DNA from 2 places in the Stenotrophomonas sp. STEN022 genome. Region 2 is predicted to be linked to the other one. Evidence: riboswitches for the same ligand, from Rfam matches in the RefSeq annotation. Region 2 holds a riboswitch; the other holds the start of a gene.

Region 1 (10,736 bases), on a different contig from region 2:
TCAGCAGCCTTGGCGGAGCTGACGTACCATCGCGCCTCCCTCGTATCACCTGTCCCAGCCTGTTCCGATGACCCAGCAATCCCACCGTGTGCAAGGCCTGAACAACGATGAAGTGGCCGCTGACTGGCCCGCCATCAATGCGACCGAGCTTGCCTGGCTGTGTAATCGCTACCCGCAGCTGGACGCTGACAGCACCCTGCTCTGGCACAGTCCGCGACCGATGTCGGCCGCCGCGATTGCCCAGGGCCCGCACGGCAAGGTCTTCGTCAAACGGCACCACCGGCTGGTCCGCAGTGCTGCCTGTCTGCTGGAAGAGCATCAATTCATCACCCACCTCACCAAGGCCGGGGTGCCGGTTACCCAGCTCCTGCATGGCCACGATGGCCAGACCGCCATCGAACATGGCGACTGGACCTACGAGCTGCACGCCGTAGCCGATGGCCAGGACCTGTACCGGGATGCCCCATCGTGGACACTGCTGACCGAAGTCGAACGCGCGCGCGCTGCCGGCCGCATGCTGGCCACCCTGCACCGTGCCTCCGCCAGCTATGACGCGCCCCAGCGCAGCACCCACCTGCTGGTCGCACGTGAAGAGCTGATCCGTGCGGAAGACCCGATCGCGGCGCTCAAGACCGATCTCGGCAATCGACCCGGCCTTGCCCGCTATCTGGCCCGCATACCCTGGGAGCAACAACTGCAGCGCAGCGTCATGCCTTGGCACACCGGACTGTCAGCGCGCCTGCAGGCCGAACCTCGGCTCTGGGCGCACAACGACTGGCACGTCTCCAACCTGCTGTGGGGCCACGGCGACAATGCGATGCAGGTCAGCAGCGTGCTCGATTTCGGCCTGGCCTCCCCCACCAGCGCCCTGTTCGATCTGGCCACCGCCATCGAACGCAATGCCGTGGCTTGGCTGGAACTGGAGCGCGGCGCCGAGGCGGTGCGTATCGATATCGCATTGGCCCTGCTCGACGGCTACCGCGAAGTGTTGCCCTTGTCGGCCGAACGGGTACACCTGCTGGCCGACCTGCTGCCAATGGTGCATTTCGACTTTGCACTGTCCGAAGTCGAGTATTTCGAAGGCGTCACCGGCTCCACCGCAAATGCCGATGTCGCCTGGCAGCCCTTCATGCTCGGCCACCCTGAATGGTTCGCCAGCCATCACGGCCAAACCTTGTTGCAGGCCCTGCACGCCGCCGCCTGAAGCAGCCCGACTCGCAAATCATTCGCATTTGTAGTGAAATGGCGCCCTGAAGCGGGGGTGCCTGGATTTGCCAGGCTGAGAGAGTCCCTTGGAACCTGATCCGGTTTGCACCGGCGTAGGGAGCTTTGAGCAGCAGCCGTAGCGCCGTCATTGGCGCTGCGCATGCGCGCCTTCGCTTCGTCTCCCTTGTTGCCTGAAGACGAATCGAATGAACCGCTGCCTGCGCCCCACGTTGCTGTCTCTCGCCCTGAGCACCGCCCTGCCGCTGTACGCCAGCGACACCGGCCTCGATGCCGCTGCCGAATACTCCCCGACCGAACTGGCCGCCGTGCGCGTGCAGGCACGCCAGCCGGACGCGGACAACTCCCGCGCCAACAGCTTTGGCAGCGGCGACTGGAAAAGCACGCCGGCATCAATGAACGTGCTGGACCGCGACTTCCTCGACCACCAGCAGGTGCGCTCGCTGTCCGAACTGGCCAGCAATGACGCCTCGCTCGGTGATGCCTACGCACCGGTCGGTTACTACCAGAACATCGCCATCCGTGGCTTCGCGTTGGACACAGCCACCGGCTACCGCTTCAACGGCATGTCGATCGCCGGCGAACAGCGTCTGGCACTGGAGAACCTGCAGTCGGTGGAAGTGCTCAAGGGCGAAGCTGGTTTGGCAGCCGGCGTGATGGCACCCGGCGGCATCATCAACTACGTCAGCAAACGGCCGGCCGAAGTACGCACCGTCACCCTGGGCACCGACAACGAAGGCTCGCGCTATGCCGCCATCGACGTCGGCCACTGGCTGACCCCGCGCATCGGCCTGCGCTTCAACGCAGCCTGGGACGACAGCGCGTCCTATATCGAACATGCCGATGGCCGCCGCAATTTCTACTCGCTGGCGACCGACTGGCTGATCGGCGAGCGCGGCAAGCTTGAAGTCGACGCCAACTACCAGACCAGCGCGCAGCGCTCGGCCTCCGGCTACCAACTGCTGGGCGGACGTGAACTGCCGACCGGCGTGGACCGTGAGCAGTTGCTCGGCTATCAGCCGTGGCAGCAGCCGGTAGGCATTGCCAGCACCAATATCACCGCGCTGCACACCTACGACTTCAACGCCAATTGGCAATCCCGCGTCGCCGTCAGCCACAGCCGCACGGTGATCGACGACAACGTCGCCTTCGCCTATGGCTGCTACTACGCCGCGCAATGCGCCGATGGCAGCGTGCCGGGCAATTACTTTGCCCCCAATGGCGATTACGACATCTACGACTACCGCAGCCCGGACGATACCCGTCGCAACCAGGAGCTGCGCGCCGAGCTGCGCGGCAGCTTCGACACCGGCAGCATCGGCCATCAGCTGACCGTGGGTGCGGACCAGTTCCGCCGCACCGTGGACAAGCGCCGCAACGTCAACGAATACGTCGGCACGGTCAATATCCACGACAAGCAGCTGCTCGTGTTCGAGCCCTCGCCACTGATGCCCGGCGCGTCCGCACGTCGCCTGGACAGCCGCCAGACCGCGGCCTTCGCACTGGACCGCATCCAGCTCAATGAAGACTGGCAATGGCTGGCCGGCGGCCGCTACGTGCGCCTGGACGAACGCGCATACGACAAGCGCGGCAACCCGCAACGTCGCAGCCGCCTGTCGCGCTTCCTGCCGCAGACTGCGGTGATGTGGAAGGCCAGCGACAGCATCAATGCCTACGCAAGCTATGTCGAAGGCATCTCGCTCGGCCAGGAGGCACCGTTCTGGACCGCCAACGCCGATACCTTCCTGCCGGCAGTGCAATCGCGCCAGCTCGAAATCGGCGTGAAGTATTCCAGCACCGAGCAGCTGACGCTGGGCGCGGCACTGTTCCGCACCACCCAGCCCTACCAGTACGCAAAGCCCGACGACAGCGACGCCGGCTACACCTTCGTAGAGGAAGGCAAGCAGGCACACGTCGGCCTGGAACTGACCGCCAATGGCCAGCTCACCGATGCACTACAGATCGTCGCCAGCGCCAGCGTATTGCAGGCACGTGCACGCGATACCGGCACGTCAAGCTACGAAGGCCACCAGCTGGTCAACGTTCCCAAGCTGCGCACCAGCGTGCACCTGAGCTATGCGCTGCCCTTCGTTGAAGGGCTGGACCTGACCGGCGGCTGGCGCTACGCATCGGCCAATACCGCGCGCGCTGATGGCGCCGTACGCGCACCGAGCTACAACCTGTTCGATGCCGGCCTGCGCTTCCAGCACCAGCTGCAGGGCCACGCCGTAAGCTGGAACCTGTCAGTGGACAATGTATTCAACCGCTTCTACTGGCGTGACACCGGCAGCAGCATGGGCGATTACTACCTGTTCCCAGGCGCACCGCGGCAGGCACGCGTATCGGTGAGCGTCGCGCTGTGAGCAGCGCAACGCTCGAATGGTCGGCCGCGCTATGCAGCATCCTCGGCGTCTGGCTGATGGCGCAACGGCGGATGGTCGCCTGGCCGGTCGGCCTGTTGTCGGTGGCGCTGTATGCACTGGTATTCGCCGAAGCCAAGCTGTATTCGGACACGCTGCTGCAGCTCGCTTTCGCCGTTTTCCTGGTCTATGGCTGGATCAACTGGCGTCGCCACGCCGCCGACGAAGGCAGCGTGCGTATCGTGCCCCTGTCACGCAGCAAGATGCTGCGTGACCTGGGTATCGGCCTGCTTGGCGGCATCGCGCTTGGTGCCGGCATGCACAGCTTCACCGATGCCTCGCTGCCATGGCTGGACGCGATGCTGACCGGATTGAGCCTGGTCGCGCAGTGGTGGCAGGCACGCCGCCATACCGCCACCTGGTGGCTGTGGATCGTGGTCGACGTGGTGTACGTGGGCGCATATCTGTTCAAGTCACTGCATGTGACCGCGGCGCTGTACGTGTTCTTCCTCGGTCTTGCCGTGATCGGGCTGCGTGCATGGAGTGCAGCGGCCCACATCCCCACTGCGGAACCTGCAGCGCACGCCGCGCGCTGAGCAGCGTCACGCATTGCCAGCTGCTGCCGATGTCGGCAGCAGTTGGCTGAAGGTAAATCGCAGACAACAAAAAAGCCCCGTCAGGGGCTTTTCTTTACCTGCAGATATCACATGGAATCTGCTGGTCATTATCTGGAGCGGGAAACGAGACTCGAACTCGCGACCTCAACCTTGGCAAGGTTGCGCTCTACCAACTGAGCTATTCCCGCGGATTGAATGCAGCACCTGCGAAACAGAGAACCGACATTCGAGATGTATTGCAAGACTGGAGCGGGAAACGAGACTCGAACTCGCGACCTCAACCTTGGCAAGGTTGCGCTCTACCAACTGAGCTATTCCCGCAGGCTTGCTACATCTATTTACTCATCGAAGCACGAATGAACATGACCCGATGCTTGAAACTGGAGCGGGAAACGAGACTCGAACTCGCGACCTCAACCTTGGCAAGGTTGCGCTCTACCAACTGAGCTATTCCCGCTTGGGAGGCGAAATTCTACATGCATTGGGCGCAGTGTCAACAGCCTGTTCACTTTTTAACTGCGCTATTCCTTGCGGCTTTTTCGTCTTCACGCAGGCTCGGCCAAGCCGCACGCAGGTACTGCAGCGCAGACACCAGAGTCAGCAAAGCAGCGATGGCCAACATCCAGTCACCAATATGGAAAACCGGCTCGCCCATCCAGATGGTTTTGTACGAGGTATTGGGCGACACCGAGTACAGCAGGCACAGCAACGCCACCATCTGCGCGGTGGTCTTGACCTTGCCGATCATCGCCACCCGCACCTTGGCGCGCTGGCCGATCTCGGCCATCCACTCGCGCAACGCCGACACCGCGATTTCACGGCCGACGATCACCGCTGCCCAGAACGCCATCCACGGCGTCGGGTGCCCCTGCACGATCAGGAACAGGGCCACCGCCACCATCAACTTGTCCGCCACCGGGTCCAGGAATGCGCCGAACGCCGAATGCTGCTCGTACTTGCGCGCCACCCAGCCGTCCAGCCAATCGGTGATAGCCGCCAGGCCGAAAATCGCCGCCGAGGCGAAGTTGGTCCAGGCATAGGGCAGGTAGAACACCAGCACCAGCACCGGGATCATCAGGATCCGCAGCAGCGTCAGCCAGGTGGGGATGGTCAATTTCATTACAACATTACTCCGCTGCCGGATCGGGTACCGACAGACCATGAAGGTTAGCGTAGATACGCGCAGCGAGGGCGGCATTGATGCCTTCCACGCGGGCGATTTCAGCCTCGCCCGCGGCCTTCAGGCCGGCAATGCCGCCAAAATGCTTGAGCAGGCTGGCGCGCCGACGCGGGCCGATACCGGGAATATCCTCGAGTTTGCTGGTCATGCGCGCCTTCTGGCGACGCCCGCGGTGGCCGGTAATGGCAAAGCGATGGGCCTCGTCACGCACCTGCTGGATGAACTGCAAGGCCGGGGACGCGGCGCCGGGGCGTAGCTCGCGGCCATCGGGCAGCACCAGTGCTTCATGGCCGGCACGGCGCTCCACGCCCTTGGCCACGCCCACCAGCATCACCCCTTCCACGCCCAGGTCAGCCAGCGCTGCCTGTGCCTGTGCCAACTGTCCGGCACCACCGTCGATCAACAACACGTCCGGCAGCACCCCACCCTCTTCCACCGCGCGGCGGAAACGTCGGTCGATGGCCTGGCGCATGGCGGCGTAATCGTCGCCCGGCTCGATGCCGCTGATGTTGTAGCGCCGGTACTGCGCGCGCACCGGGCCGGCCGCATCAAACACCACGCAGGAGGCCACTGTAGCCTCACCCATGGTGTGACTGATATCAAAGCACTCCACGCGCTTGACCGGCTCGGCCAGGCCCAGCATCTCGCGCACGGCCTCACTGCGCGCCTGCTGTGCACCGGCACTGTCCATCTCGGCGACCAGGGTGATCTGCGCGTTGCGACTTGCCAGTTCCACGTAGCCGGCGCGTTCGCCGCGCACGTTCCACTTCAAGGCCACCTTGCGCTCGGCCGATGCACTCAGCGCGGCCTCGATCATCTCTGCATCCGGAATCTGTCGATCCAGCAGCACCTCCGCCGGCGGCTCATGTTCGACGTAATACTGCGAGACAAACGCCGCCAACACCTCCTCGGCGCTGTCTTCGCCATTGGTGCGCGGAAAGAATGCACGCGTACCCAGATTGCGGCCATCGCGGAATGCCAGCAGCATCACGCAGGCGCTGGCACCCTGGGTTGCACAGGCCAGCACGTCCAGATCGGCAGCGCGCCCATCCACGTACTGGCGGTTCTGCATGCTGCGCAACGAAGCCACCAGATCACGCAACCGCGCCGCCCGCTCGAACTCAAGCGTATCGCTGGCCTGCTGCATCGCCTGCATCAGCTCCTCGGCAAGCTGATCGCTCTTGCCTTCCAGGAACATCGCCGCGCGCCGCACCGATTCGTCGTATTCGGCCTGCGGAACCAGCTCCACGCAGGGCGCGCTGCAACGACCGATCTGGTACTGCAGGCACGGCCGCGAGCGGTTGCGGAATACGCTGTCTTCGCAGCTGCGCAGCTTGAACAGCTTGTGCATCAGGTTCAGCGTTTCGCGCACCGCACCGACGCCCGGATACGGCCCGTAATAGCGTCCGGGCACCGCACGCGGACCGCGATGCAGGGCAATCCGCGGCCATTGCTCGCGGGTCAGCAGCACCTGCGGATAGGTTTTGTCGTCGCGCAGCGAGACGTTGTAACGCGGGTTCAGCGACTTGATCAGCTGGTTTTCCAGCAGCAGCGCTTCAGCCTCGGTGCGGGTGACGGTGACATCCATCCGCGCCACCTGCGACAGCATCATCATGATGCGGCGGCTCTTCGGCGAGCCGTTGAAGTAACTGCCTACGCGCTTGCGCAGCGCGCCGGCCTTGCCCACGTACAGCAAGCTGTCATCGGCAGCGTACATCCGGTACACACCTGGCGCTGTACTCAGCGCCGCAGCGAAGGCCTTGCCATCGAATTCATTGGCAACTACGTCGGTCATCCTTCAATCGGCACTTCACTCAGTTCACCGCTGAGTGGATCAAAACGCAGCACAGCGTGCGCGTCGGCTTCGGCAATCCAGATCGCGCCTGCAGCCACCGCCAAGGCGGCCGGACCATGCAGGCGACGCGGCAGGTTGACCGTGGACAGATCACCACCGCCCAAGCGCAGGGTACGTAGCGAACCATTGCCGGCATCGGCAATCCACAGCAGCGGCGAGTCCGGCCCCATTGCCAGGGCCAACGGGTACTGCAGGCGCGCACGCAAGCGCGGGCCATCAACATTGCCCGACTCCCATGGTCCCTGCCCGACCAGCGTCTGCACCAGGTCGCCACGCAGCTGCACCGAACGGATCGCCGAGCCCAGCGCGTCGCAGACGTAGAGCGTCTGCTGGACCGCAACCAGACTGCTGGGCTGTGCAAATGCAGCCAGATGACCACTGCCATCGCGCACCTCCACTGCGCCGGCACCGGCCCTCCAGCGCAGCTCGCGCGTGCCCAGGTCATAGCTCCAGATATGGTTGTCACCGGCCATCGCGATATGGACCTGGTTGTCCGCCACCGCAACCGCTGCTGGATGATTGAGCTGACTGTCCCAAGGCTGGGCCAACACGCCGGCACGCGGATCACCTGCACGGCCGTTGCCGCACAAGGTGTCCACCTGCCCACTGATCAGATTGATGCTGCGCAAGGCGTGATTGCCGGTATCAGCCACGTACAGGATCTCGCGCACCAAAGCCAAGCCCTGCGGGCGATTGAACGTCGCCTCGCCGGTGCCGCCATTGATCAGATCGGCGCTGCCCAAGCCGAACTGACGCAGAACGCGGCCATTATGGGTGCACTCTAGAATTCGATGGTGACCGGTGTCAGCCACGTAAAGGCGATCTGCCGTGGCAACCAGTCCGCCCGGGAACAGCAGCGGGAGGCGCGGTTCGGCGTTGATTTCACGGATGCCGTAGGCATCATCGTCCAACGGGCGCGTCATGCCTTCACCCAGACTGTTCAAGGCCCGCTCCAAGTCACCGGTCGCGCCCACCAGCCGCTCCTGTTCCTGCCCATAGGCATCGAGCATCAGCAGGGTTGGCCAGGACTGTACGTCAAACCGGCGCCAGGCATCCCACTGCGCATCCAACACGATGGGCGCACTGATGCCCTGCCGACGCAGCAGCTTCAGTGCTTGCTGCGGTTCACGTTCAAACTCGAATCGCGGCACCTGCACCACCAGCAACTGCACCTTGCCGGGGTTGCGCGCCTGCCAGCGCATGACCTCAGCCAGCCGCTGCATGCACCACACCGAGGCTCCGTTGACGAAGGCCAGCACCAGCGGGCGACCGCGCATGTCCTGCAAGGTCGCCGGCGCTGCATTCAGCCAGATACCGGAGGTGGGCAGTTCCGTTACACGGTTTTCGTTCATGCAGGGATTATGCCGGAGTCGTCGCGCCGCGACAGGCGGCGCACTGTGGCCTGGGCCGCAGTATCGAGCAGCGCCCAGCTGTGTTCGAAATCTCCCACATCACCGTAATAGGGGTCCGGCACCACATCGGCCCCTTCAATGCCTGCCCACGGCAGCCACAACACCGCACGCGCCTCGAACCCGGCCGGCGCCAGCTGCCGGGCCTCACGCAGATTGTCGACATCCGCACACAGGATAAGGTCGTATTCATCGAAATCCTCGGCCAGCAGCTGGCGGGCCCGCTGGGCGGCTATGTCCACGCCATGCTGGCGGGCACAGGCAACGGCACGCGGATCGGGGCTGCGCCCGGCATGCCAATGGCCCGAGGTTCCAGCCGAACCGACCTGCACCCAACTGCCCAACCCCGCCTCGGCAATCCGCGCGCGCAAAGCCCCTTCACCCATCGGCGAGCGGCAGATATTGCCCAGGCAGACCACCAGCAACTTCATTGCCCCGCCCTCATTCGCGCCTCGGCGCGATGCAGGTCTCCCGGGGTGTCGATCCCTGGCGGGAATGGCGCGGGCGACAAGCCCACCGCGATACGGAAGCCAGCCTCCAGCACCCGCAGCTGCTCCAGCGATTCGATCTGCTCCAGATTACCGGGCGGCATGCCGGCAAACTGCTGCAGGAAACCAGCTCGGTAGCCATAAATACCGATATGCCGCAGCCACTGGCCGGCCGGCAGCACATCGCGACTGACGGCGAAGCCATCGCGGTGCCACGGAATCGGCGCGCGGCTGAAGTACAGCGCATCGCCCTGCGCAGTCCGTACCAGCTTGACCACATTGGGATCAAACAGGGTCGGAGCGTCTTCCACCAGCGTTGCCAACGTCGACATCGGCGCGCCGCTGTCGGCAAGAATTGTCGCCACTGCCTGGATGCCTGCCGCCGGGGCGAAGGGCTCATCACCCTGCAGGTTCACCACGATCACATCGTCGGCCCAACCAGCCTGGCGAGCACATTCGGCAAGACGGTCGGTACCGGAGGCATGCGCGGGGTCGGTCATCGCCACATGGATGCCGGTCAATCCCGCCACCGCTTCCGCAATCCGCGCGTCATCGGTAGCCACCCACACCTCGCGGGCGCCCGCGTCCAACGCGCGACGCGCCACGTGCAGCACCATTGGCTCCCCGGCAATCAGCGCCAAGGGCTTGCCCGGCAAGCGGGTGGAGGCATAGCGGGCCGGAATGGCCACCACGAATTCGGGAACCCTGCTCATCTCAACTCCTTCCAACACGTACGACAACAGCATGCATCAACCGCGGGACAGCTTACCCAGACGGTCGAGCAGGGCCACCCAGAATGCTGCCGGCAACTCAGCCTGCAGCGGCACAGCGTAGTGCCACGCGGTAGCGAAACCCTGGCATTTGACCGCGTCTTTTTCGGTCATCAATACCGGCAACTCGCTGCCGAAGGACAGGTCTTGCGGCGTGTAACGATGATGATCGGCAAAGGCATGCGGCACCACACCGATATCGCGGCCGCGCAGCATCTGGAAAAACCGCTGCGGATTGGCGATGCCTGCCACCGCGTGTACCCGCAGGCCGGCAAATGTCTTCAAGGGTTTGCCGCGGCCGCCCTTCAGTGGCCGCGCCGATTCGATCGACAGACGCATCGCCCACTCGCCGAAACCGGAGTCCCCTACCTGAGTGGGCGCATCACTGTTCTGCCCAAGATTGACCACCCGGAAGTCACACTGCGCGGCGCGCGAGGCCGGCTCGCGCAGCGGCCCGGCCGGCAGCAACCGTCCGTTGCCATAGCGGCGCACTGCGTCCACCACTTCGATTTCGATATCACGCGCCAAACGGTAGTGCTGCAGACCGTCATCGCAGACCACCACATCGCAACCGGCATCCAGCAGGGCCTTGGCCGCGGCGACCCGATCCTTGTCCACCCGCACCGGCACGCCGGTCTTCCAGGCGATCAGCACCGGCTCATCCCCGCCCAGGCCCACGTCCATATCCGCGGTGACCCAGCGCGCCGTATCAGCCTCGTCGCGGCCATAACCGCGGCTGGCGACACCGGGTTTCCAGCCCGCTTCACGCAGGCGGTTGACCAGTTCAATCGTCAACGGCGTCTTGCCGGTACCACCGGCAGTGATATTGCCAA
Region 2 (10,736 bases):
GGGGGGGGGGCGGCTCCTCTCCCCGCGTGCGCTCCCGGGGTGGGTTTTTGGGGGGGGGGGGTGCTCCGGGGGGTCGCCCGCGCCCCGACTCACCAGCTTATTCGACGCGATAGACCTGCGCGCCCTGCTCGCGGAACTGTGCCGATTTCTCGGCCATCCCAATCGCCAGCGCCTGCGCCTCATCCAGCCCCTGCTCGGCGGCGTACTCACGCACATCCTGGGTGATCTTCATCGAGCAGAAATGCGGGCCGCACATCGAGCAGAAGTGGGCCAACTTGTGCGCATCCTTGGGCAGCGTCTCGTCATGGAATTCCTTGGCCTTCTCCGGATCCAGACCGAGGTTGAACTGGTCTTCCCAGCGGAACTCAAAGCGCGCCTTGCTCAAGGCGTTGTCGCGGACCTGCGCACCCGGATGGCCCTTGGCCAGATCGGCGGCGTGTGCGGCGATCTTGTACGCCATGATGCCGTCGCGCACGTCCTGCCGGTTGGGCAGGCCCAGGTGTTCCTTCGGCGTCACGTAGCAGAGCATCGCGGTGCCATACCAGCCAATCATCGCCGCACCGATCGCACTGGTGATGTGGTCGTAACCCGGTGCGATGTCGGTGGTCAGCGGCCCAAGCGTATAGAACGGCGCTTCGCCGCACTCCTGCAGCTGCTTGTCCATGTTCTGCTTGATCAGCTGCATCGGTACATGACCGGGACCTTCAATGATGGTCTGCACATCATGCTTCCAGGCAATCTTTGTCAGCTCGCCCAGCGCTTCCAGTTCACCGAACTGCGCCGCGTCGTTGGCATCGGCAATGCAGCCAGGGCGCAGGCCGTCACCGAGACTGAAGGACACGTCGTAAGCCTTCATGATGTCGCAGATGTCCTCGAAGTGCGTATAGAGGAAATTTTCCTTGTGATGCGCCAGACACCACTTGGCCATGATCGAACCGCCGCGCGAGACGATGCCGGTGACACGCTTCGCAGTCAGCGGCACGTGTCGCAGCAACACCCCGGCGTGGATGGTGAAGTAATCAACCCCCTGCTCGGCCTGCTCGATCAAGGTGTCGCGGAAGATCTCCCAGGTCAGCGCTTCGGCCCGGCCATCCACCTTCTCCAACGCCTGGTAGATCGGCACCGTGCCAATCGGCACCGGCGAATTGCGCACGATCCATTCGCGCGTCTCATGGATATGTTTGCCGGTGGACAGATCCATCACCGTGTCGCCGCCCCAGCGGATCGCCCACACCAGCTTCTCCACTTCCTCGGCGATACCAGACGACACCGCGCTGTTGCCGATGTTGGCGTTGATCTTGGTGAGGAAATTGCGACCGATGATCATCGGCTCACACTCGGGGTGGTTGATGTTGTTCGGCAGCACCGCGCGGCCGCACGCGATCTCATCACGCACGAATTCCGGGGTGATGATCTGCTGGATGCTGGCACCGAAGCTCTGCCCTGGATGCTGGGCAAGCAGTCCTGCATCACGCACCGCATCCAACCGCTGGTTCTCGCGGATGGCGACGTACTCCATCTCCGGGGTAACGATGCCGCGGCGCGCATAGTGCATCTGGGTGACGTTGGCGGCACCAATCGCGCGGCGCGGCAGCGTGCGGCCGGGAAAGCGCACGGCATCAAGCCTGCCATCGTGCTGGCGGCCACGGCCGAACTCGGAGCTGAGACCGGCCAACTGCTCGGTATCCCCGCGCTCCTCGATCCAGGCGCTGCGCACCGCCGCCAGCCCCGCTGCCAGATCGATGTTGGCCCGCGGATCCGTGTACGGGCCGGAGGTGTCGTACACGGTGACCGGATGGTTCTCCTCGCCGCCGAACAGGGTGGGCGTGCGGGTCAGCGCGATCTCGCGCATCGGCACCTGCAGGTCTGGGCGCGAACCAGCGACGAAGATCTTGCGCGAACCGGGAATCGGCCGGGTCACGGATTCGGAGAGTTGCTGGGCCTGTTGCTGCAGGCTGGGCTGTGCGTTCATTGGCATTCGTCCTGGTCTATCCACACGCGGGGTGCGAAGGCCACGCGAGGGATTCGCATGACGGAACGAAGCGAAGGCGCACACCACACGGTCCTGACCCGTTGCGGGCACAGCGACCGGCGGCACACGAAGCTTCCCTACGCCGGTATGAGCCGGATCAGGTTCGAAGGGTATGTCTCAACCGTAGCCCAAAGGCTGCGGTACCCCCGCTTCGGGCGTCATTAGACCTGCAATCGAGGGGAAAGCCAAGCCAGCAGGAACACCGGTCAAAAGGCTGTAGCTGCTACCAGCAGACCTTGCCTTGCACAACGTCACAAGCCACTAACGTAATCGTGACGCGCCATTCAGTAACATCCCGCGCAGGCTCGTTTCGAATGACTGCCTTGCGGCGCTTGCCGCCCCTCCTTTCCCGGCCCGGTGCCAAGGTGCCAGCCGGTTGTCCTGCAAGCTCAGGCTCGCTCCCCTCAATCGCTCACTTGATCGGAGAAGCTCCTTCATGGTGTTTCGCATTTCCATTGCACTGGTCGCGCTACTGGTGCTGATTGCCGGCCTCGCGCCCGGCCCCTTCAACGACGTGGTACAGGCCGCGCTGGCCCAGGTGGTGCGTGGCGCTGGCTGGATGTACCTGCTGATCGTGTTCCTGACACTGTCCTTCCTGCTGTATCTGGCGTTCGGACGCTTCGGCAGCCTGCGCATCGGCGGCGAAGATGCCGAACCGGATTTTTCCCGCGCCAGCTGGTTGTCGATGCTGTTCGCCGCCGGCATGGGCATCGGCCTGGTGTTCTGGGGCGCGGCCGAACCGGTATCGCATTTCGTTACCCCACCCGAAGGGCTGCCGCCGCAAAGCATGGATGCCGCCCGCGCCGCGATGCGTTACTCGTTCTTCCATTGGGGCCTGCACCCGTGGGCGATCTATGCGCTGATAGGGCTGGCAATGGCCTGGTTCCAATACAACCGCAACGGCCGCGGTCTGATCAGCGACATGCTGCAACCGGTGATCGGCCGCCATCATCGCGGTTGGATCGGCAAGCTGGTGAACATCGCCGCCGTGGTCGCTACCGCAATCGGTGTCGCCACCACGCTGGGATTCGGCACCATCCAGATCGCTGCCGGCCTGCAACGTGTGTTCGGTGTCACCGCAGGCGTGCCACTGCAGATGACCGTCATTGCCATCGCCTTCGTGCTTTACATGATCTCCACCACCAGCGGCGTGGACCGTGGCATCAAATGGTTGTCCAACTTCAATCTGGCAATGGCGGCAGTGCTGATGGCCGCAGTGCTGGTGCTCGGCCCCACCGGCTTCATCTTCGATACCTTCACCACCACCCTGGGCGCCTACCTGAACCAGCTGGTGACGATGAGTCTGCGCATGTCGCCCTTCTCGGGCAGCACCTGGGTCGCCGATTGGACCATCTTCTACTGGGCCTGGTGGATTGCCTGGGCGCCGTTCGTGGGTTCGTTCATTGCGCGGGTATCACGCGGCCGCAGCGTGCGCGAGTTCGTGGTCGGGGTGGTGCTTGCGCCAACCCTGCTCGGCTTCCTGTGGTTCTCGGTCTTCGGCGGCACCGCGTTGTGGGCACAGTTGTTCGGCCAGGCCGATCTGGTCCAGGCGCTGGGCAAAGGCTATGAAACGGTGCTGTTCACGCTGTTCGATGGCATGCCGGCCTCGTTGCTGCTGTCGGGCCTGGCCTTGATCCTGCTGATCATCTTCTTCGTCACCTCGGCCGATTCCGCGGTACTGGTGCTGGCCAGCATGTCGACCGATGAGGCCGGCGATCCACCGCTGTCACGCAAGCTGGTATGGGGCATCGCCATTGCACTGATCGCCGCAGCACTGCTGCTCGCAGGTGGCCTGGATGCACTGCAGGGCATGATCACCATTGCCGCACTGCCGTTCGCGCTGTTGATGGTGCTGGTGATGGTATCGCTGTATCGCGTACTGGACGCCGAGCACAACCGGCAACGTCGGCTCGCGCAGCGCGCACGGCACATGATCGAAGCATGGATCGAGCGCGAGCAGGCAGCACAGGAAGAAGCACGTGCAGTCACTGAGCGTTCGTCAGGTCTGGACAAGTAGGCAGGAGCTGCGGGAGCTGTGAATCGCCGCGGCGCATCTGGCTGGTTTGGCATCCAGCTGCGCAATGTGGCTGAACAATTGGGCGGCAAGGACGGCAGCGGAGAACTCCCCCTCCCCAACCCTCCCCTTCGCTGCGCGAAAGGGAGGGGGCTGTTCTTGGCGATCTACAAGACGGCGACGGAGCCGCTTCTACCCCCTCCCCTTCGCGCAGCGAAGGAGAGGGTTGGGGAGGGGTGCTTTGGCTTTGGCTTTGGCTTTGGCTTTGGCTTTGGCTTTAACTTTGACTTTGCCCCGGTTACAACCACAAGAAGCAAAGATCAGTACCCCGCCGCCTGCCCATCCTTTCGACTCTCCGAAGCGCCGTAGTAAACGCCGCTTTCCGGGTCACGCATGATCGCCTGGTAGCCGCCATAAGGTCCGTCGGCAAACACCACGCGATGCCCCTTGCGCATCAAACTGCGTACCGTTTCATAGGAAAACCCGGTTTCCAGATTGACCTCGCCACCGTCGCGCATCGCCGTGGCCTGTCCGGTCGGTTCGATCGAACCTTCATGCTGGATGCGCGGCGCATCGCCGGCTTCCTGCAGGTTCATGCCGAAGTCGACCAGGTTCATCACGATCTGCGCATGTCCTTGCGGCTGCATCGCGCCGCCCATCACCCCGAAGCTGGCGAACGGCTTGCCATCCTTGGTGATGAAAGCAGGAATGATGGTCTGGAATGGCCGCTTGCCCGGCGCATAGCCATTGGGATGATCCTTCTGCAGCACGAACATCTCGCCACGGTCCTGCAGGATGAAGCCCATCCCCGGCGGCGCCATGCCGCTGCCCATGCCGCGGTAATTGGACTGGATCAGTGACACCATCATGCCGTCGGCATCAGCCACGGTCATATAGATGGTGTCGCCCTCCTCCAGCTGCCTGGGCGTGCCCGGCTGAACTTCCTTTAAGGCCTTGTCCATCGAGATCAGGCTGCGGCGCTGCGCGGCGTACTCCTTGGAAACAAGTCGTTGCACCGGCGCCGGCGAGAACACCGGGTCCGCATAGAAACGGGCACGGTCGGCGAAGGCCAGTTTCTTGGCTTCAACGAACAGATGGATGTGCTCGGCCGAGCCGAATGGAATCTTCGAGAAATCGTAGCCTTCAAGCACGTTGAGTATCTGCAGTGCGGCGATTCCCTGGCTGTTCGGTGGCAGCTCCCACACGTCATAACCACGGTAGTTGCTGCTGACCGGCTCGACCCACTCGCCGTGATGCGCTGCCATGTCCTCGTAGCTCAGATAGCCGCCATTGGCCTTGAAGTAGTCACCGATGCCACGAGCGATGTCACCTTTGTAAAACGCATCACGGCCGCCGTCAGCAATCTGCTGCAAGGTGTTTGCAAGGTTTGGATTGCGCCACATCTGCCCTTTGCGTGGCGCATGCCCATCGATGGTGAATTGCTCCTTGAAGCCCGGATACTGCGACAGCTTGGGCACCGAGCGATCCCAGTAGTAGGCAATGACCTCGGATACCGGATGCCCTTCTCGCGCATAGGCGATTGCCGGCGCCAGGTTTTCAGCCATGGGCTTGCGCCCGAAGCGTTCGTGCAATGCGAACCAGCCATCTACTGCGCCAGGCACCGACACCGGCAGTGGTCCTGTCGCAGGAATCTCCTTCAAACCACGCCGCTGCAACTCCGCCAGCGTCAACGAACGCGGTGAACGGCCCGAGCCGTTGTAACCATGGAGCTTCTGCGTCTTCGGGTCCCAGACGATCGCGAACAGGTCACCGCCAATGCCATTGCCGGTCGGCTCCATCAATCCCAGCGCAGCATTGGCAGCGATGGCTGCGTCCATCGCCGAGCCGCCGCCCTTCATCACGTCCAGCGCGATCTGCGTGGCCAGCGGCTGCGAGGTGGCTGCCATTGCATGCGGCGCGATGACTTCCGAACGGGTGGCAAATTCATGGCCGGTGATGCGGTCTGCGGCAAACGCCGTTACCGGCACAGTAGATAAGGCAAGCAGCAACGCGGTACGCAGCATGGTGGACAACCAGCAAGGGAATGGCTGGACGATAGCTCAGCCACCGCGCTGACGCACGCCTTGCACATGCGCCTCGCAACTCACTCCCCCTCACCCAAGCGTTCAAGCCAGCCGAGCTGGACCGCGGGCACCGTGCTGTCCTTGTGGGAGCGGCGTCAGCCGCGAAGCAGGGGTATCTTCAGATGAAGTGGTTCGAGCAAGCTCAGCTTCGCGGCTCACGCCGCTCCCACAGACAAACAGCAGACCCGCAGATCACCACTGGCAACCAAGCCCTACATCCGCGCAGACGCCATTCCGATCAAGCCTGCTGCCTCGTGTCCGCCGCTGATCTGCTCCAGCAGGCCGCGCGTCTCCTGGCCTGGATCCAGGCCCAGCTCCTGCCGCAGTACCGATTCGAATCGCTGGTAGACCTTCAGCGCCGCAGCACGCATACCGGTGCCGGCATGGGCCCGCATCACCCGCCGGGTATGTGCCTCATTCCAGGGGTCGCGCTGGCTCAAGGCATTGGCCAGCTTTACGGCAGGCTCCCAACGCGCTGTATCCAGCATTTCATCGCAGCAGCGTGCCGCCGCGTCGATCAGCTGCGCATCCAGCAATTGCCGGGTGCTCGCCAGCCAGCTCTGGAAGTTGGAATCGGCAATGTCCTCCATTCCATCTAGGAACACCCGTTGCTCGGTCATCAGTTGGGCCGACTCACACGGCATCTGCTGCAGCAGATCGACATCGAACAGTGGCTCACTGCCACGCATCAGACCAACCGCCGAGCGCTCGATGCGCAGAATGCCCTCCCCCAGTGCCAGGGTGCAGAAGCGATTGAGGTTGCTCAGCACCTGACGCAGGTTGGTCAGGGCGCTGGTCTCACCCAGGGTTGGCCACAACAACGCCGCCAGCGCTGCCCGCGAATGCATCCGGTTGGACTCGATTGCCAGGTAGCCGAGCAGGGTCCAACCCTTTCGATAGATCAGCGGTGCCGGTAGGCCAACCCCCTGGCCCATCAGCTGCACCAGGCCTGTCGTCGGCTCGCCGCTGGGGCCGTCACAGCAGTGTGCGCCTGCGCACGTGATGCCCTGTTCTGTTGAATGCATCATGGCTTCCTTCCTCCGGCCGGCCCAGAAAAGAGCCTCTTACTTCCTAAACCGGCGAAAGCGGCGCAATCCAATCACCAGCGGACAAAATTTCTCTCCCACGCCAATCCAAGGTGCCGGACTGGCCCGAATCCGCGCAATCCAGCCTCAGCGGATGCTTGTACGTGTAGGTTTCAACCGCAACCATGCCGCCACGACGGGGCTTACGCACCGAATCCGGAAAATCACACCTGCAAGCGTTGACAGCGCGCAGCGGCGGTGGTTATCTCGACTGATGCTGCAACGCCACAACGCCACCGCCAACACGCCTTCGACCCCGGCTCACGCCGCGGCGTCGCTGCTCGTACTCGTACTTATTACCGAACCTACAGGGGCGGGGCGAGCTGGCGCGTAGCAGAAAATGCCAGATTCGAACAAAGACCCCGCACCGGCCCCGGCGCGGGGTTTTTCGTTTCCAGCTTCTATTTCATCTGAAACCATGTACCCGACCCCAGACACCTCCAACAAACACACCGCCAACGCTGCCTGCCGCAGCGCTGCCGCCTGCATGGTGCCTGCCCCGCCCGCCCCGGCCGCTGCGTCCTGACGCAACGGCCGTTTTTATTTCTGCCTGACTCTCTTCATTGCAAGGAAACCAAGCACCATGAGCACCAACGAACTGCCCCAGATCAAAATCGCCGTCGTCGGTTACGGCAGCCAGGGCCGCGCCCATGCCATGAACCTGCGTGAATCCGGCTTCGACGTGGTTGTCGGCCTGCGCGCTGGCGGCCCCACTGAAGTCAAGGCCCAGGCCGATGGCTTCACCGTCAAGAGCCCCGCCGAAGCGGTCAAGGACGCCGACCTGGTCGCCGTGCTGACCCCGGACATGGTGCAGAAGAAGCTGTACAACGAGGTGCTGGCACCGAACATGAAGCAGGGCGCCTGCCTGCTGTTCGCGCACGGCCTGAACGTGCATTTCGGCATGATCGAGCCGCGCGCCGATCTGGACGTGGTGCTGGTCGCGCCGAAGGGCCCGGGCGCTCTGGTGCGTCGCGAGTATGAAATCGGCCGCGGCGTGCCGTGCATCTACGCGGTCTACCAGGACAAGAGCGGCAAGGCCGAGCAGTTCGCGCTGGCTTATGCGGCTGGCCTGGGCGGTGCCCGCGCCAACATCATCAAGACCACCTTCAAGGAAGAGACCGAAACCGATCTGTTCGGCGAGCAGGCCGTGCTGTGCGGCGGCGCTTCCTCGCTGGTGCAGGCCGGCTTTGAAACCCTGGTCGAAGCTGGCTACCAGCCGGAAATCGCTTATTACGAAGTGCTGCACGAACTGAAGCTGATCGTCGACCTGTTCTACGAAGGCGGCATCACCCGCATGCTGGAGTTCATCTCCGAGACCGCGCAGTACGGCGATTTCGTCAGCGGCCCGCGCGTCATCGATGCCTCGGTGAAGGCACGCATGAAGGACGTGCTGACCGACATCCAGAACGGCACCTTCACCAGGAACTGGGAAGCCGAGTACGACGCCGGCCTGCCGAACTACAAGAAGTTCCAGCAGGCCGACATGGAACATCCGATTGAAAAGGTGGGCAAGGAGCTCCGCGCCAAGATGGTTTGGCTGCAAGCACAGAACGCGTAACCGCGCGGTCCCCCACCCGCAACAGGCAAAGGTCGCTCCATGAACACATCCACCCCCGGTGCGCCACGCAATGGCGCACGCTGGCTGACGCAGGCTCTGGAAGCCGAAGGCGTGCAAACGCTGTTCGGCTACCCGGGCGGCACCATCATGCCGTTCTACGACGCATTGGTGGACTCCAGCCTCAAGCACATCCTGGTACGTCACGAGCAGGGCGCGGCGCTGGCCGCCAACGGGTATGCCCGCGCCAGCGGCAAGGTAGGCGTATGCGTGGCCACCTCCGGCCCGGGTGCGTCCAACCTGGTCACCGGCATCGCCGACGCCATGCTCGACTCGGTACCGATGGTGTGCCTGACCGGCCAGGTCGGTACGCCGTTGCTGGGTACCGATGCGTTCCAGGAACTGGATGTGTTCGGCATGACCTTGCCGATCGTCAAGCACAGCTGGTTGGTGCGCAGCGTCGATGAACTGCCGCACGTGGTTGCCGAAGCGTTCCGCGTCGCCCGCGAAGGGCGGCCCGGTCCGGTGCTGATCGACCTGCCCAAGGACGTGCAGCTGGCCAATGCCGCGCATCTGCCCGATCACGTGCCGGCCTCGGTCGACCCGATACCGGCACCGGCGGCCGAAGCCTTGGCCGCTGCACTGGCGGCAATCGCCCAAGCCGAAAAGCCGGTGATCTACGGCGGCGGCGGCATTGCCCTGGGTGATGCGGTTGGCGAGTTCCGCCAGTTCGTCGAAGCCACCGGCATCCCCACCGTGCTGACCCTGCGTGGCTTGGGCGCGCTGCCCGCAAACCACCCGCAATACCTGGGCATGCTGGGCATGCACGGCACCCGCGCCGCCAACATGGCAGTGCAGGATTCGGACCTGCTGATCGTGGTCGGCGCGCGCTTCGACGACCGTGCCACCGGCAAACTGGCCGAATTCGCTCCGTTTGCCCGCGTCATCCACCTGGATGCCGACATCTATGAAATCTCCAAGCTGCGCGGCGCCGACATCTCGCTGCCCGGCAATGTCCGCGACGGCCTGTTGGCGTTGACCGGCGAGCGCGCCAACTGCAATACCTGGCGTGCCCGCTGTGCCGCCAACCGCGAGAAGTTCAGCGCCCGCTACGATGCACCAGGCGAGCAGATCTACGCCCCGCGCCTGTTGAAGCGGCTGAGCGAAGTGGCCCCGGCGGACACCGTCATCGCCTGCGACGTCGGCCAGCACCAGATGTGGGTTGCCCAGCACTGCCGCTTCAACCACCCGCGCAACCACCTGACCTCCGGCGCGCTGGGCACCATGGGCTTCGGCCTGCCGGCGGCGATGGGCGCGCAGTTCGCCTGTCCCGATCGCACCGTGGTGCTGGTCTCCGGTGATGGTAGTTTCATGATGAACGTGCAGGAGCTGGTGACCATCGCCCGCTGCAAGCTGCCGATCAAGATCGTGCTGCTGGACAACTCCTCGCTGGGCATGGTCCGGCAGTGGCAGGAGCTGTTCCACGCCGAGCGCTACAGCGAGATCGACCTGTCCGACAATCCGGACTTCGTCGCACTGGCACAGGTCTTCGGCATCAAGGCCAAGCGCATCGTCGACCGCAATGATGTGGAAGACGGGCTGGCCGAGCTGTTCGATTCCGCCGGCCCGATGCTGCTGCACGTATCCATCGATGCGCGCGCCAACGTGTGGCCGCTGGTGCCACCCAACAACGCCAACAGCACCATGCTGGACAGCAACCCAGCCCATGCCAAGGCAGCGCAGGAGAGTTCCAATGCAATACCGGCTTGACCTGGTGCTGAAGCCTGCCGAAGGCGCGCTGGTGCGCGTGATCGGCATGGTTGAACGGCGCGGCTTCGCCTTCAGCAACATTGCCGGCAATCGCAATGCCGACGATGCCGGCCGCTGGCACGTGCAGATGGACATCCATGGCACGCGCCCGCCGGAAACCCTGTGCCACCAGCTGCAGAAAGTCTACGACTGCGAA

What was found. Region 2 has a riboswitch for thiamine pyrophosphate ahead of thiC (phosphomethylpyrimidine synthase ThiC). Riboswitches for the same ligand answer to the same signal wherever they lie in the genome.
Region 1: it holds a riboswitch for thiamine pyrophosphate, as region 2 does, so the genes downstream of both, ACVOMF_RS08570 (TonB-dependent receptor) here and thiC (phosphomethylpyrimidine synthase ThiC) in region 2, are expected to answer to the same signal.

What each region holds. Positions count from the first base shown of each region.
Region 1 covers NZ_JBRREG010000031.1:187-10,922, forward strand. Annotated here, with positions in the region: gene ACVOMF_RS08565 (phosphotransferase enzyme family protein) at 68-1,204, shown strand; TPP riboswitch at 1,248-1,343, shown strand; gene ACVOMF_RS08570 (TonB-dependent receptor) at 1,413-3,587, shown strand; gene pnuC (nicotinamide riboside transporter PnuC) at 3,584-4,180, shown strand; tRNA gene ACVOMF_RS08580 (tRNA-Gly) at 4,314-4,389, opposite strand; tRNA gene ACVOMF_RS08585 (tRNA-Gly) at 4,447-4,522, opposite strand; tRNA gene ACVOMF_RS08590 (tRNA-Gly) at 4,583-4,658, opposite strand; gene pgsA (CDP-diacylglycerol--glycerol-3-phosphate 3-phosphatidyltransferase) at 4,707-5,321, opposite strand; gene uvrC (excinuclease ABC subunit UvrC) at 5,329-7,176, opposite strand; gene ACVOMF_RS08605 (hypothetical protein) at 7,173-8,588, opposite strand; gene ACVOMF_RS08610 (low molecular weight protein-tyrosine-phosphatase) at 8,585-9,076, opposite strand; gene kdsB (3-deoxy-manno-octulosonate cytidylyltransferase) at 9,073-9,846, opposite strand; gene lpxK (tetraacyldisaccharide 4'-kinase) at 9,883-10,736, opposite strand, start outside.
Region 2 covers NZ_JBRREG010000022.1:41,565-52,300, reverse strand. Annotated here, with positions in the region: gene thiC (phosphomethylpyrimidine synthase ThiC) at 98-1,972, opposite strand; TPP riboswitch at 2,089-2,190, opposite strand; gene ACVOMF_RS06950 (BCCT family transporter) at 2,469-4,049, shown strand; gene ggt (gamma-glutamyltransferase) at 4,367-6,070, opposite strand; gene ACVOMF_RS06940 (AfsR/SARP family transcriptional regulator) at 6,343-7,155, opposite strand; gene ilvC (ketol-acid reductoisomerase) at 7,799-8,773, shown strand; gene ilvG (acetolactate synthase 2 catalytic subunit) at 8,813-10,540, shown strand; gene ACVOMF_RS06925 (ACT domain-containing protein) at 10,524-10,736, shown strand, end outside.